One region of the Ramlibacter sp. 2FC genome, then DNA from elsewhere that is predicted to be linked to it. Evidence: predicted binding sites of a transcription regulator. Region 1 holds the regulator's gene; the other holds the start of a gene.
The links. The regulator sigma-54, encoded in region 1, starts transcription at its own class of promoters, with help from an activator protein. The targets are predictions, from matches to a motif close to TGGCANGNAANCTGCTTT.

Region 1 (7,681 bases):
GCGGCGAGCGCTGGACGCCGGCGGCGGCCTGCCCGATGCCGGGCAGGTGCGGCGCGCGCGCCGCATGGTCATGGTCCAGGCCCATCTGCTGCCGCTGATCCCGCTGGCGGCGGTGTTCCTGGCGCGCTGACATGGCCCCCACGCTCGGCACTGACGTGTCCTCGCTGGCCTTGCAGCCCGGCGCCGGGCTGGGCGGCACTTAGAATCTGGCGATGCTCTCCGTCAAACAGGAATTGCTCGCCGCGCTCGCGGCCGAGCTGGAAAAACTCTCCCCCGGTGCCGGCTCCAAGGCGGCCTTCGAGTCACCCAAGGTGGCCGCGCATGGCGACCTGGCCTGCACCGCCGCCATGCAGCTGGCCAAGCCGCTCAAGGCGAACCCGCGCCAGCTCGCGCAGAGCCTGAGCGCCAGCCTGCAGACCACGACCCCGTTCATGACCTGGGTCGACGCCATCGACATCGCCGGCCCCGGCTTCCTCAACATCCGCCTCAAGCCGGCTGCCAAGCAGCAGATCGTGCGCGAGGTGCTGGCGGCCGCAGACCGCTTCGGCTTTCAGCCGGTGCGCGGCCAGCGCGTGCTGGTCGAGTTCGTCTCGGCCAACCCCACCGGACCGCTGCACGTGGGCCATGGCCGCCAGGCGGCCCTGGGTGACGCGATCTGCCACCTGTTCGAGACCCAGGGCTGGGACGTGCACCGCGAGTTCTATTACAACGACGCGGGCGTGCAGATCGGCACCCTGGCCACCAGCGTGCAGCTGCGCGCCAAGGGCTTCAAGCCGGGCGATCCAGAGTGGCCCGAGGCCGCCTACAACGGCGACTACATCGCCGACATCGCGGCCGACTTCATGGCCAGGAAGACCGTGCGCTCGGACGACCGCGAGTTCACCGCCTCGGGCGACGTCGACGACCTGGACGGCATGCGCCTGTTCGCCGTGGCCTACCTGCGCCACGAGCAGGACCTGGACCTCAAGGCCTTCGAGGTGCGCTTCGACCACTACTACCTCGAGTCCAGCCTCTACACCAGCGGCAAGGTCGACGCGGCGGTGCAGAAGCTGCGCGAGGCCGGCAAGACCTACGAGCATGACGGCGCGCTGTGGCTCAGGACCACCGAGTACGGCGACGACAAGGACCGCGTCATGCGCAAGGGCGACGGCTCCTACACCTATTTCGTACCCGACGTGGCCTACCACATCACCAAGTGGGAGCGCGGCTTCAGCAAGGTCGTCAACATCCAGGGCACGGACCACCACGGCACCATCGCGCGCGTGCGCGCCGGCCTGCAGGCCGTGGGCGCGGGCATCCCCGAGGGCTACCCCGACTACGTGCTGCACACCATGGTGCGCGTGATGCGCGGCGGCCACGAGGTCAAGATCTCCAAGCGCGCCGGCAGCTACGTCACGCTGCGCGACCTGATCGAGTGGACCAGCAAGGACGCGGTGCGCTTCTTCCTGCTCAGCCGCAAGCCCGACACCGAGTACGTGTTCGACATCGACCTGGCGCTGGCGCAGAACAGCGACAACCCGGTCTACTACGTGCAGTACGCCCACGCGCGCATCTGCTCGGTGCTCGCGGCCTGGCAGGACAAGGAAGGCGGCGACCTGGCCGCGCTGAAGGACGCCGAGCTCGGGGCGCTGGACAGCCCGGCCGCCCAGGCCCTGATGCTGCAGCTGGCCAAGTACCCCGAGATGCTGGCCGCGGCGGCGCAGGACTTCGCGCCGCACGACGTGAGCTTCTACCTGCGCGAGCTGGCCGCCAGCTACCACAGCTACTACGACGCCGAGCGCATCCTGGTCGACGACCAGGCCGTCAAGCGCGCGCGCCTGGCCCTGGTCGCCGCGACCGCCCAGGTGCTGCACAATGGCCTGGCGGTGCTCGGCGTGTCGGCTCCGAGCAAGATGTGAGGGCCCAGATGAGACGAGAGCAACAAGGCGGAACCTTCCTCGGTTTCATCGTCGGCCTGCTGGTGGGTCTGGGCGTGGCGCTGGCTGTGGCGATCTACGTGACCAAGATGCCCGTGCCCTTCTTGAACAAGAACCAGCCGCGCTCGGCCGACCAGGACGCGGCCGAGGCCAGGAAGAACAAGGACTGGGACCCGAACGCGCCGCTGTACGGCAAGAGCCCGGCGCGCTCCGCGCCGCCCGCGGCCAGCGGTCCCGTCGGCGCCGTGGTTCCCGCGCCGGCCCCTGCGGCCACGCCGGCGCCGGCGCCCGAGATCCCCATCCTGCGCGGCGCGGGTCCCAACGCGGCGCCCGCCGCCAAGCCGCCGGCGAGCCGGCCGGCCGCCTCGGCCGACCCGCTGGGCGACCTGGCGCGCGCCAAGGCGGGCGCCGCGACGGCCGACCCGTTCAGCTACTTCGTGCAGGCCGGCGCCTTCCGCACCCCCGAGGACGCCGAGGCGCACCGTGCCAAGCTCTCGCTGATGGGCGTGGAGGCGCGCGTGAGCGAGCGCGAGCAGGCCGGCCGCACGGTCTACCGAGTGCGCGTGGGCCCGTTCGACCAGCGCGATGCCGCCGAGCGCCTCAAGGAGCGGCTGGAGGGCAACGGCGTGGAGGCGGCCCTGGTGCGCGTGCAGCGCTGAGGAACTTCGGCCACCGGCCGGGCTCTGTGAGGAACAGGAGTGAATCAATCAATGAAACGTCGTGAATTTTCCATGGGGGCGGCCGCAGTCGCGCTGGCGGGTGTCCCGGCCCTTTCCTCGGCCCAGGCCTTCAAGCCGCGCGAGGGCAAGGACTACATCGAGCTGGACAAGCGCGTGCCGGTCGAGACCGGGGCCGGCAAGGTCGAGGTGATCGAGTTCTTCTGGTACAGCTGCCCGCACTGCAACGCCTTCGAGCCGGCCTTCGACGCCTGGGTCAAGGCCGCGCCCAAGGACGTGAGCGTGCGCCGCGTGCCGGTGGCCTTCCGCGACGACTTCGCGCCGCAGCAGCGCCTGTACTACACGCTGGAAGCCATGAACAAGCTCGAGGAGCTGCACCGCAAGGTGTTCCACGCCGTGCACGTGGAGCGCCAGGCGCTGAACCGCGACGAGACCATCCTGGCCTGGGCCGAGAAGCAGGGCCTGGACAAGGCCAAGTTTGCCGAGGTCTACAAGTCCTTCGGCGTGGCCAGCAAGCTGCGCCGCGCGGTGCAGCTGCAGGAGGCCTTCAAGGTCGAGGGCGTGCCCTCGCTGGGCATCGCGGGCCGCTACTACACCGATGGCTCGCTGGCCGGCAGCATGGAGCGCGCCCTGCAGGTGGTCAACTACCTGGTCGACGAGACGCGCAAGGGCCGCTGAGCGCGCGGCCAGGTCATGTCGAAAGCCCGCGATGCGGGCTTTTTCATGCGGCGGCGCCAGGTCTCCGCGGCCTGCGCCGCTACAATCGAGCAAGATTCATGCCCTTATGAAAACGCCCTACGCCAAGCACTTGCTCGCCCTGTCCCTGGTCCTTTGCGCGCTGCCTGCGGCCGCCGAGCGTGCCGACCGCGACAAGCCCATGAACATCGAGGCCGATACGCTGCGCTACGACGACCAGAAGCAGACCAGCACCTTCACCGGGCGCGTGGTCGTGACCAAGGGCACCATCGTCATGCGCGGCGCGCGGCTGGACGTGCGCCAGGACGCCGAGGGGCGCCAGTACGGCACTCTGACCGCCGAAGCCGGCCAGCGCGCCTTCTTCCGCCAGAAGCGCGGCGCGCCCGACGAGTACATCGAGGGCGAGGGCGAGGTCATCGACTACGACGGGCGCGCCGACAGCGTGCGCTTCACCCGCCGCGCCGAGTTGCGGCGCTACCGCGGCAGCACGCTGAACGACGAGATCACCGGCAACGTGATCGTCTACAACAACAGCACCGAGGTCTTCACCGTGGACGGCACGCCGCGCCCGGCCGGCGCCAGCGGCGCCGCCGCACCCGGCGGCCGCGTGCGTGCCATGCTGGCGCCGCGATCGGCCGCCTCGGCGCCGGCAGCGCCCCAGGGGACGCCGAACCTGCGCCCCAGCACCAGCCTGGGCGGGGAGCGCCCGTGACGGCGGTGGCGCGCTCCCACCCGGCGGCCACCGGGTCGCATGAGGCCGCCGGCGACGGGCGGCTCGAGGCCCTGCAGCTGCAGAAGTCCTACGGCAGCCGCAAGGTCGTGCACGACGTCTCGCTGTCGGTGAAAAAGGGCGAGGTCGTGGGCCTGCTGGGCCCCAACGGTGCGGGCAAGACCACCTCCTTCTACATGATCGTGGGCCTGGTGCGCGCCGACGCGGGCGAGATCCGCATCGACGGCCAAGCCGTGGCGCACATGCCCATCCACCGCCGCTCGCGCCTGGGCCTGTCCTACCTGCCGCAGGAGGCTTCCATCTTCCGCAAACTCAGCGTGGCCGACAACGTGCGCGCCGTGCTCGAGCTGCAGCGCGGCGCCGACGGCAAGCCGCTGGCCGACGCGGAGATCGAGCGCCGCCTCACGGACCTGCTGCAGGACCTGCGCGTCGAGCCCCTGCGCGACTCGCCGGCCGTGGCCCTGTCGGGCGGCGAGCGGCGCCGCGTCGAGATCGCGCGCGCCCTGGCGACCTCGCCGCGCTTCATCCTGCTCGACGAGCCCTTCGCCGGCATCGACCCGATCGCCGTGATCGAGATCCAGCGCATCATCGCCTTCCTCAAGAGCCGCGGCATCGGCGTGCTGATCACCGACCACAACGTGCGCGAGACGCTGGGCATCTGCGACCACGCCTACATCATCAGCGAGGGGCGGGTGCTGGCCCAGGGCACGCCGCAGGAGATCGTGAACAACGCCGAAGTGCGCCGCGTGTACCTGGGCGAGCACTTCCGCATGTAAGCGCCACAGGCCGTGCCATGAAACAGGGTCTCTCGCTGCGCGTTTCGCAGCACCTCGCGCTCACGCCCCAGTTGCAGCAGTCGATCCGCCTGCTGCAGCTGTCCACGCTGGAGCTGAGCCAGGAGGTCGAGCAGATGCTCGACGAGAACCCTTTCCTGGAGCTGGCCAACGACGAGGCGCCGCGCGAGGACTACGGCCTCGAGCAGGCCGACGCCGGGCCCAGCGCCGGAGATCGCCTGTCCGAGGCCGCGGCCGAGCCCGTCGGCACGGGTGCCGACGAGGGGCCCGCGGCGACAGTCGAGGCCGAGCTCGACGGCACCGAGAGCTGGGAGGGCGATGGCAGCGTGGAGCTCGCACCCGACGACAGCGAGTGGGGCGGCGATGCGCCGGCGCGCAAGCACAGCGATGACGACGAGGTGGCAGACGCCGGCGAGCTGGCGCGCAGCCAGGAGTCGCTGACCGAGTTCCTGCACCGCCAGGCCCTGGCGCTGCGCCTGTCCGAACTGGACCGTGCGGTCCTGCGCTTCCTGATCGAGTCGATCAACGACGACGGCTACCTCGAGGACTCGCTCGAGTCGCTGGCCGAGAGCCTGGCCGGGCGCGAGGACCTGGAGCAGTTCGAGGAGCTGGTGCACCGCTTCACGCTGGCGCTGTACCTGCTGCAGTCGCTGGAGCCCACCGGCGTGGGCGCGCGCAACTTGGCCGAATGCCTGAGCCTGCAGCTGCGTGCGCGCCTGGCCGAGGCGCCCGAGGACGCGGTGGCGCGCACCGCGCTGCGCATCTGCGCCCAGCCCATCGAGCTGCTGGCGCGGCGCGACATGCGCCGCCTGGTCCAGCTGTGCGGCGAGCCCGAGGCCGCGATCCGCGCCGCGATCGCCCTGATCGCCCGGCTCGAGCCCAAGCCCGGGCGGCGCTTCGTCGACGTGGAGCGCCAGGTGGTGGTGCCCGACGTGATCGTGGTCAAGACCGGACGCGCCTCGCAGCCGCAGTTTCGCGTGCAGCTCAACCCCGACGTGATGCCGCGCCTGCGCGTGCACGACATCTACGCCAACGCGCTGCGCGGTGGCCGCGGCGAGGGCCACCAGGCGCTGCAGCAGCGGCTGCAGGAGGCGCGCTGGTTCATCAAGAACATCCAGCAGCGCTTCGACACCATCCTGCGCGTGGCCAACGCCATCGTCGAGCGGCAAAAGAGCTTCTTCGTGCACGGCGAGCTCGCCATGCGCCCGTTGGTGCTGCGCGAGATCGCCGACGAACTGGGCCTGCACGAGTCCACCATCTCGCGCGTCACCACCGCCAAGTACATGGCCACGCCCTACGGCACCTTCGAGCTCAAGTATTTCTTCGGCTCGGCCCTGGGCACCGAGGCCGGTGGCAACGCCTCGAGCACGGCGGTGCGCGCCCTGATCAAGCAGTTCGTCGCCTCCGAGAGCCCCAAGAAGCCGCTGTCCGACAACCAGATTTCCGACATGCTCAAGGAGCAGGGCATAGAGTGCGCGCGCCGCACCGTGGCCAAGTACCGCGAGGCGCTGCGCATCGCGCCCGCCAACCTCAGAAAAGCCCTGTAAGGATGGCCCCCACGCTTGTCACTGCGTGTACTGCGCTGCCCCCCGAGGGGGCCTTCGCGCCTTGGGGCGGCCCGGCGGCGCTCAATACATGAATCAACTACAACTTTTTCTTCCGTGCGCCGCCGGCGTCGAGGGCTTGCTGGCCGACGAGGTGCATGCACTGACCGGTCTTACCGGCCAGGACTTGCTGACCGGCCGCGGCGGCGTGCTGGCGCGCGCCTCCTGGCGCGACGCGATGCTTCTCAACCTGCACAGCCGCCTGGCGCAGCGCGTGCTGGTGCAGCTGGCGCAGCGCCCCTACCGCGGTGAGGCCGACCTTTACGAGGCGGCCGCCGGCGTGGCCTGGGAGATCTGGTTCACCACCAAGCAGAGCTTCAAGATCGAGATCACGGCCCAGCACAGCCCGCTCAAGAGCCTGAACTTCGCAGCGCTCAAGATCAAGGACGCGGTGGCCGACCGCTTCCGCAACAAGGGCGGCGTGCGGCCCGACGTGGACACGCGCTGGCCCGACGTGCGCATCTATGCCCACCTGACCTCGGACCAGGCCACGCTCTACATTGACACCTCGGGCGAGCCGCTGTTCAAGCGCGGCTGGCGCGAGGACAAGGGCGAGGCGCCGCTCAAGGAAACGCTGGCCGCCGCCATGATCGCGGCCAGCGGCTGGGACCAGCAGTGCGCCGACGGCCTGCCGCTGTACGACCCTTGCTGCGGCAGCGGCACCATCGCCATCGAGGCCGCGCAGATCGCCTGCGGCATCGCGCCCGGCGGCCTGCGGCGCTTCGGCTTCGAGAAGCTGCTGCCGTTCCAGCCCCATGTCTGGCAGGCGCTCAAGGCCGAGGCCCAGGCCGCCGTCCATGCCCCCGTGGCGCCGGTGTTCGGCAGCGACGTGGCGCACCGCATGGTCGACTTCGCCCAGCGCAACGCCGAGCGCGCCGGCGTGAGCCATGCCGTGCAGCTGCGCGGCGGCGACGCGCTGCAGCGCATGCCGCCCAGCGAGCGGCCCGGCGTGATGCTGCTGAACCCGCCCTATGGCGAGCGCATCGCCGCCGCCGGCGTGGCCGGCCGCGGCCGCGAGGGCTTCCAGCCCGGCGCCCTGGCCTTGTCCCGCACTGCGCGCGCCGGCCGCGAGACCGCGCAGACCGACGACGGCGGCGACTTCTTCCTGCAGCTGGCCGCGCACTGGAAGAAGCACTACAGCGGCTGGACCGCCTGGATGCTGACCCCCGACCTCAAGCTGCCGGGCCGCATGCGCCTGAAGGAGTCGCGCCGCGTGCCGATGTGGAACGGCCCGATCGAATGCCGGCTGTTCCGTTTCGACCTG
Region 2 (7,681 bases), on a different contig from region 1:
TGGCCATGGCCACCATGGACACCATCAAGCTGTTCGGCGCCGAGCCGGCCAACTTCCTGGACGTGGGCGGCGGCGCCACCCCCGAGAAGGTCACCGAGGCCTTCAAGATCATGCTCAAGAACCCCAAGGTCAAGGCGATCCTCGTCAACATCTTCGGCGGCATCATGCGCTGCGACACCATCGCCACCGGCATCATCACCGCCTGCAAGGCCGTGAACCTGTCCGTGCCGCTGGTCGTGCGCATGAAGGGCACCAACGAAGAGCTGGGCAAGAAGATGCTGGCCGAATCCGGCCTGCCCATCATCAGCGCCGACACCATGGCCGAAGCCGCCCAGAAGGTGGTCGCCGCCGTCAACGCCTAAGAGGAGTCCGCCATGTCCATCTACATCAACAAAGACACCAAAGTCATCACCCAGGGCATCACCGGCAAGACCGGCATGTTCCACACCTCCAAGTGCCGCGAGTACGCCAACGGCGCCAACTGTTTCGTCGCCGGCGTCAACCCCAAGAAGGCCGGTGAGGACTTCGAGGGCGTGCCCATCTACGCCACCGTGCAGGAAGCCAAGCAGGCCTCCGGCGCCACCGTCTCCGTGATCTACGTGCCGCCCGCCGGCGCGGCCGCCGCGATCTGGGAGGCCGTCGAAGCCGACCTGGACCTGGCGATCTGCATCACCGAAGGCATCCCGGTGCGCGACATGCTCGAAGTGCGCAACAAGATGAAGGCCAAGGAGGCCGCCGGCGGCAAGAAGACCCTGCTGCTGGGCCCCAACTGCCCGGGCCTGATCACGCCCGACGAGATCAAGATCGGCATCATGCCCGGCCACATCCACAAGAAGGGCCGCGTCGGCGTCGTCAGCCGCTCCGGCACCCTGACCTACGAAGCCGTGGCGCAGCTGACCGAGCTGGGCATCGGCCAGTCCTCGGCCGTGGGCATCGGCGGCGACCCGATCAACGGCCTCAAGCACATCGACGTGATGCAGGCCTTCAACGACGACCCGGACACCGACGCCGTGATCATGATCGGCGAGATCGGCGGCCCGGACGAGGCGGAAGCCGCGCGCTGGTGCAAGGCCAACATGAAGAAGCCCATAGTCGGCTTCATCGCCGGCGTGACGGCGCCCCCCGGCAAGCGCATGGGCCATGCCGGCGCGCTGATCTCCGGCGGCGCCGACACGGCCGACGCCAAGCTGGCCATCATGGAGGAATGCGGCTTCAAGATCACGCGCAACCCGTCCGAGATGGGGCGCCTGCTCAAGGGCCTGCTGTAAGCCTGGGGCCTTCGCAATGGCGCCCGGTGCCGGGCGTCATTGCGGTTTGCCACAATGCCAAGCCGGATTTCCTGCGGGACAATCCGGCTTTGTCATTTTTTTCAATGACGCCCTGTGGCGTCCGTCCGAAAGATCACCGTGGAAGAATTCCTCACCGCCCATTTCTGGCTCGCCGTCGGTCAGATCATCATGATCGACATCCTGCTCGGCGGCGACAACGCCGTGGTCATCGCACTGGCTTGCCGCCAGCTGCCGGCGCACCAGCGCACCAAGGGCATCCTCTGGGGCACGGCCGGCGCCATCGTGCTGCGCGTGATCCTGATCGCCTTCGCCCTGACCCTGCTGGCCATTCCCTACCTCAAGCTGGTCGGCGGCGCGCTGCTGGTCTGGATCGGCATCAAGCTGCTGGTGCCCGAGGACGAGGACGAGCACAGCAACATCAAGGCCAGCGACAAGCTCTGGGGCGCCGTCAAGACCGTGATCGTGGCCGACCTGGTGATGAGCATAGACAACGTGATCGCGATCGCCGGCGCCGCCCAGGGCGCGGGCGAGCAGCACCAGCTGCCGCTGGTGATCTTCGGTCTGCTGGTCAGCATTCCCATCATCGTATGGGGCAGCCAGCTGGTGCTCAAGCTGATGGACCGCTTCCCCTTCATCATCACCGTGGGTGGCATGCTGCTGGGCTGGATCGCCGGCACCATGGTGCACACCGACCCCGGCCTGGTCGAGTACCTGCCCCAGGGCAAGGCCTGGAACTACGCCCTGGGCGTCGCCGGTGCCCTGATCGTGCTGGCGGTCGGCAAGCTCCTGCAGCGCGGCCGCACCGCCCAGACGGAGACGGCCTGAGGAAACGCCTGATCGGCCATCCGCAGCGGCGCGGTCATGATGTTGCACAGCTTCTGCGCGCTGACGGACGCCGGCCGGCTGCGGCCCAACAACGAGGATGCGGTTTGCGTCGACGAGGCCAGCCGGCTGATCGTCCTGGCCGACGGCATGGGCGGCCACCAGGCCGGCGAGGTGGCCAGCCGCATGGCGGTGAGCCTGATCGCCGCCGAGCTGGGCCCCTGGCTGTCGGGGCCGGGCCGCCAGGCCACGGCGGCCGAGGCCATGGGGGCCTTGCGCGACTGCGTCGACCGTGTGAACCAGGCCATCCTGCAGGCGGCGGCCAGCCGTGCCGAATACGCCGGCATGGGCACCACGGTGGTGTTCGGTGCCTTCCATGGCAGCCAGCTCCTGCTCGGCCATGTGGGCGATTCACGCGCCTACTGCTGGCGCCAGGGGCGTCTGGAGCGTTTGACCACCGACCACACCCTGCTGCAGCGCCAGCTCGACGCCGGCCTGCTGACGCCGGCCCAGGCGGCCCGCTCCGCCGGCCGCTTCCTGCTGACCCGGGCGCTGGGCGTGGAGGCACGTGTGGTGCTGGCGCTGCGCGCCTTGGCCGTCGAGCCGGGCGACCTGTACCTGCTGTGCTCCGACGGCCTGACCGACATGCTCGATGACGAGCGATTGGCCGGCCTGCTCGCCCAGGGCGGCGGCCTGCAGGCGCAGGCGCAGCGCCTGGTCGACGGCGCCAACGCCGAGGGCGGGCGCGACAATGTTTCCGTCGTGCTCGCGCAACTGAGCGCCCCGGCCTGAGCGGCCATCCTACAATTTGGCTCGTGGCGCAAGAACAGGCCCTAGGAACCCCATGCCCAAAGTCATCGTCTCGATCGACGGCGTCGTCATCAAGGAAGCCCAACTGACCCAGGCGCGCACGACCATCGGCCGCCGGCCCTACAACGACATCGTGATCGACAACCTCGCGGTCAGCGGCGAGCACGCGGCGCTCGAGCTGGTGGGTCAGCAGGTGCTGCTGCACGACCTGGGCAGCACCAACGGCACCCGCCTCAACGGCCGGCCGGTCAAGCTGGCCCAGCTGCAGCACGACGACCTGGTCGAGATCGGCAAGTACCGCCTGCGCTTCCTGCAGGAGCAGCCGGCCGGCCAGGCGGCGCCCGTGTCCCCGCCGGCACCTTCCGTACTGCCTTCCGCCGCACCGGCCGTCGCCTCGGACGTGGCAGCCGCCCCGGCTCCGGGCACCGGGCCCCGTATCCGCGTCCTGAACGGGCCCGGTGCCGGCCGCGAGCTGCCCCTGGTCAAGATCGTCACCACCCTGGGCAAGCCCGGGGTCGGCGTGGCCGCCATCACGCACCGGCCGCAGGGCTTCGCGCTGACTCATATCGAAGGCGAGGCGCCCGCTGTCAACGGCCAGGCGCTGGGCAGCGAGCCGCTGATGCTGGCCGACGGTGACCATATCGATCTGTCGGGCGTGCAGATGCAGTTCGTGCGCGCCTGAAGCGCCTGAGCCTGACACGAATTGTCAGGGCGGCCTGACGGGAAATGTCAGCCCTGCGCCCGACGAGTCCGAAAAGGGCGGGAAATTTAATCCAAAGGTGCTCAATTTGAGCCTCGCGGCCACCGATTCCCGCCTGGCACGAAATCTGCGGACTCCGGCATGCACTTGTGCATCAACTCAAGGAGAGTAAGCAATGAAGCGTTCCATGCAACAGGGTTTCACACTGATCGAACTGATGATCGTCGTGGCGATCATCGGCATCCTGGCCGCCGTGGCGCTGCCGGCGTACCAGGACTACAGCAAGCGGGCGAAAATGTCCGAGGTGGTGCTAGCCGCATCTGCTTGCCGTACGACGATTACCGAAGTGTTCCAGTCCAACTCGGCAGGCAGCCTGCCCGTGGCCAATGACTGGGGTTGCGAAAGCTCCACGGCATCGTCCAAGTACGTGGCCAAGGTTGAGACCGATGCAAACGGTGCCGTTCGCGTAACGGCCACCGGCATTGACGCGACCAATATCGATGGAAAATTCGTGACGCTGGTCCCCCTGGATAGTGCCAATGCCACTCCTACGGGCGGCTCAGCGGTATTCAAGTGGGTCTGCGGCAATACGACTGCCGCGGGTACCAGCGCTTTCGTAACTACTGTGCCGAGCAAGTACCTGCCGGGTTCCTGTCGCGGCCTCTGATGTCGAAGGCGGCATTAATTGGTATGCTGAAAACGCCCCTTCCGGGGCGTTTTTCTTTGGGCGTCTGCTGGCCTTACGGCATGGGCCTGCTTATGGCGCTGGCCTGGCTGGTGCCCGTCCATTTCCCCCCCTGGGTCAGCTGGCATGCCGAGGCCCCGGCGTTCCTGGTCGTGCTGCTGGGCGCCGGTATCGCCATGCCGGGTCCCAAGGGAGCCTTTTCCCACCGGCTGGCGGTCCCGCTCATTGCGTGGCCTTTCCTGGCGCTGGCTGCCTGGGCGGTGTTGCAGGCGGCGGCGGGCAGCATCGCCTTCTGGGGCAGCGCGCTGGTGTTCGTCCTCTATGCGGCCCTGTGTGCGACGGCGCTGACGCTGGGCTACGCGGGCGCCAAGGGCGCCGAAGAGCCGGCCTGCGCCTCGGCGGATGACGGGTCCCTGCTGGAACGGCTGGCTGCGGTGCTGCTGGTCGGCGGCATGGTTTCCTCGGCGGTGGCCGGCGCCCAGGCCTTCGACCTGTGGCAAGACTCGGCCTGGATTGCGCGCATGCCCAGTCTGCGTCGCCCCGGCGGCAACATGGGCCAGCCCAACCACCTGGCCATCCTGCTGGTCATGGCCATGGCCAGTGTCATGCATCTACTGGCCATCCGCCGGCTCGGCGGCGCGGTCGCTGCCCTGCTGTGGGCGCTGTTGTCTGCGGGCCTGGCGATGACCGAGTCGCGCGCAGGGCTGCTGGGACTGGGCGTGTTGCTGCTTTGGTGGCTCGCCAAGCGCCACGGGGCGGCAGCACGGACGCCGGCGGGGTGGGGCCCGGCTGCTGGCGGAATTGCTGGCCTGATGTTCGTGGTCTGGCCCTCGGTGTTTGCGGCCGTGCATATGGCGGGCCCGGGCGAGGTCCAGGGCCGTTTGGCGACCGGCAGCCTGCGCCTGACGGTCTGGCCGCAACTGATCGAGGCCGTGCTGATGCGCCCCTGGTGGGGCTGGGGCATGGGCAATGTGGCCGAGGCGCACAATGCCGTGGCCCACGCCTATGCGACCAGCGAGCCCTTCACTTACAGCCACAACCTGGTCCTGGACCTGGCGCTGTGGCTGGGCATCCCCGCGACGCTGGTGCTGGTCGGCGCGACGGCGCTCTGGCTCTGGCGTCGGCTGCGCGCCGCCAGTGACGCCGTCAGCTGGTACGCCCTTGCCGTGGCCTTGCCGGTCGGCGTGCATGCGATGCTCGAGTTTCCGCATGCCTACGCCTATTTCCTCGTGCCGGTGATGCTGGCGCTCGGCGTGCTCGAGGGCCGGCTCGGTGTCCGGCCGCTGCTTCGGCTGGGACGCAGGCCTGCAGCGGTCCTGCTGCTGGCGGCGGCGGGATTCGTGTTCTGGTCGGCGGTCGAGTACCTGCGTGTCGAAGAGGATTTCCGCGTAGCGCGTTTCGAGGCCCTGCGCGTCGGCCAGACGCCGGCCGGGCACGAGCGGCCCAGGGTGTTGCTGCTGACGCAGCTGGGCGCCTTGCTGGACAGCATGCGCATCGAGCTGCGGCCGGGCATGCCGGAAGGCCAGCTGGGCTTGATCAGGCAGATGGCCCTGCGCCACCCCTGGACGGCCACGCAGTACCGCTATGCGCTGGCGCTGGCGCTGAACGGCCAGGGCGAGGAAGCGGCGCGACAGATGCAGGTGCTGCGTGCGCAGCACGGTGAGAAAATCCACCGGCAACTGCGCGAACAAATGGAACAGAAACTGGACGACCATCACCTGCCACGCGACAGCCTGCGCCTGCCCTGACCGCTGGATGACAAGAACGATTTCTGCCTGGTCGACGACCGGTCTGCTGCTGGCCTTGTGGCTCTGGCCCTTTGCGGGCGGGCCCTCGCCCGCCGTGCAACCCATGCTGTTCGGCCTGCTGGTCGCCGCCCTGCTGTGGTTCCTGGCTGCGCCCCAGGGCCGCGTGCTGTCGGGCCTGGTTCTGGCGCTGAGTGCGCTCGCGGCGGCCAGCGCGCTGACGGCGCCGCTGGTGTGGGCCGGGACCCTGGTGGGCGGGCTCATGGTCTGCGCCGGTTACGCGGCGACCCAGGCCGGCGAGCAGGGGCGGGGCGCGCATCTGCTGGCCTGGGCCTGGCTGCTGGCCGGCCTGCTCAGCAGCTTCATGGGCCTCATGCAGTACGCCGGCGTCGGCGCCGCACTCGCTCCCTGGATCAACGCCACGGAGGTCGGCCAGGCCTTCGCCAATCTGCGCCAGCGCAACCAGTTCGCCTCTTTGACCAACATCGGCCTGGTGGCCGGGCTGTACCTGGCGGCCTCGCCGGCGCAGCGCAAGCAGGCTGTGCTGCTGACGCTGGGCGCGGCCCTGCTGGCCGCCGGCAACGCCGCTTCGGGTTCACGCACCGGCCTGGTCCAACTGGCCGTGGTGCTGGTGTTGGCCGGCGGCTGGGGGGCGTTGCGCCGGCCGCTGCAACGGCGCATGTTGGTCGTCGCGGTGCTGGCCTACGGCGCGGCGAGCATGGCTCTACCCTGGCTGGCGGGGCTCGGCGCGCTGCCGCCGGGCGCCCTGGCGCGCCTGGCCAGCGAGCAGGTGGACTGCGCGAGCCGTCTCACGCTGTGGCGCAACGTGCTGCAGCTGATTGCCCTGCGGCCCTGGCTGGGCTGGGGCTGGGGCGAGCTGGACTACGCCCACTTCGTCACGCTCTACGAGGGGCCGCGCTTTTGCGACATCCTGGACAACGCGCACAACCTGCCGCTGCACTTGGCGGTGGAGCTGGGCCTGCCGGCGGCCATGGCGCTGTGCGGTGCCGTGGTCTGGGCCGTCTGGCGCGCGCGGCCCTGGCGCGAGACCGATGCGGCGCGCCGCATGGCCTGGGGCGTGCTCGCGGTGATCGCGCTGCACAGCGGGCTCGAATACCCGCTGTGGTATGGTCCCTTCCAGATCGCGCTGGGCCTGTGCCTGGGCCTGCTCTGGCCCAATGCGGCGACGCGTTCGGCAAGCCACATGACATCGACGAAGCCCCTGGCCTCCTGGCCCCAGAAGCTGCTGGCGCTGGCCCTGATCGCGGCCAGCGGCGCCGCGGCCTGGGACTATTGGCGCGTGAGTCAGGTCTACCTGCCGCCCGAGGCCCGGGCCGAGGCCTGGCGCGACGACCCGCTGGCGGCCGTGCGCGGCAGCTGGCTGTTTCGCGACCAGGCGCGTTTTGCCGAGCTGACACTGAGCGCGCTGTCGCGCGAGAACGCGGTCTGGACCTACCGCACTGCCAGCGCACTGCTGCACTACGCCCCCGAGCCCCGCGTGGTCGAAGCGCTGGTCGAGAGCGCGGTGCTGCTGGGCCGCGAGCAGGAGGCGCTGGCGCTGCTGGTGCGCTATCGTGCGGCATTCCCCGAGGCGCACGCGCACTGGGCCAGGCGCCAGACCGGCGCGGGT

Region 2: the regulator sigma-54 is predicted to act here: its motif matches at 3,738-3,755, upstream of FFS10_RS03980 (pilin).

Annotation. Positions count from the first base shown of each region.
Region 1 is NZ_SCMM01000006.1:1,433-9,113, reverse strand. It holds gene FFS10_RS04200 (DUF2214 family protein) at 1-130, shown strand, start outside; gene argS (arginine--tRNA ligase) at 213-1,898, shown strand; gene FFS10_RS04190 (SPOR domain-containing protein) at 1,907-2,575, shown strand; gene FFS10_RS04185 (thiol:disulfide interchange protein DsbA/DsbL) at 2,627-3,271, shown strand; gene lptA (lipopolysaccharide transport periplasmic protein LptA) at 3,378-4,001, shown strand; gene lptB (LPS export ABC transporter ATP-binding protein) at 4,007-4,795, shown strand; gene FFS10_RS04170 (RNA polymerase factor sigma-54) at 4,813-6,360, shown strand; gene FFS10_RS04165 (THUMP domain-containing class I SAM-dependent RNA methyltransferase) at 6,449-7,681, shown strand, end outside.
Region 2 is NZ_SCMM01000005.1:67,015-74,695, forward strand. It holds gene sucC (ADP-forming succinate--CoA ligase subunit beta) at 1-362, shown strand, start outside; gene sucD (succinate--CoA ligase subunit alpha) at 375-1,268, shown strand; gene FFS10_RS03965 (TerC family protein) at 1,407-2,114, shown strand; gene FFS10_RS03970 (PP2C family protein-serine/threonine phosphatase) at 2,151-2,903, shown strand; gene FFS10_RS03975 (FHA domain-containing protein) at 2,956-3,603, shown strand; gene FFS10_RS03980 (pilin) at 3,797-4,288, shown strand; gene FFS10_RS03985 (PglL family O-oligosaccharyltransferase) at 4,369-6,054, shown strand; gene FFS10_RS03990 (PglL family O-oligosaccharyltransferase) at 6,062-7,681, shown strand, end outside.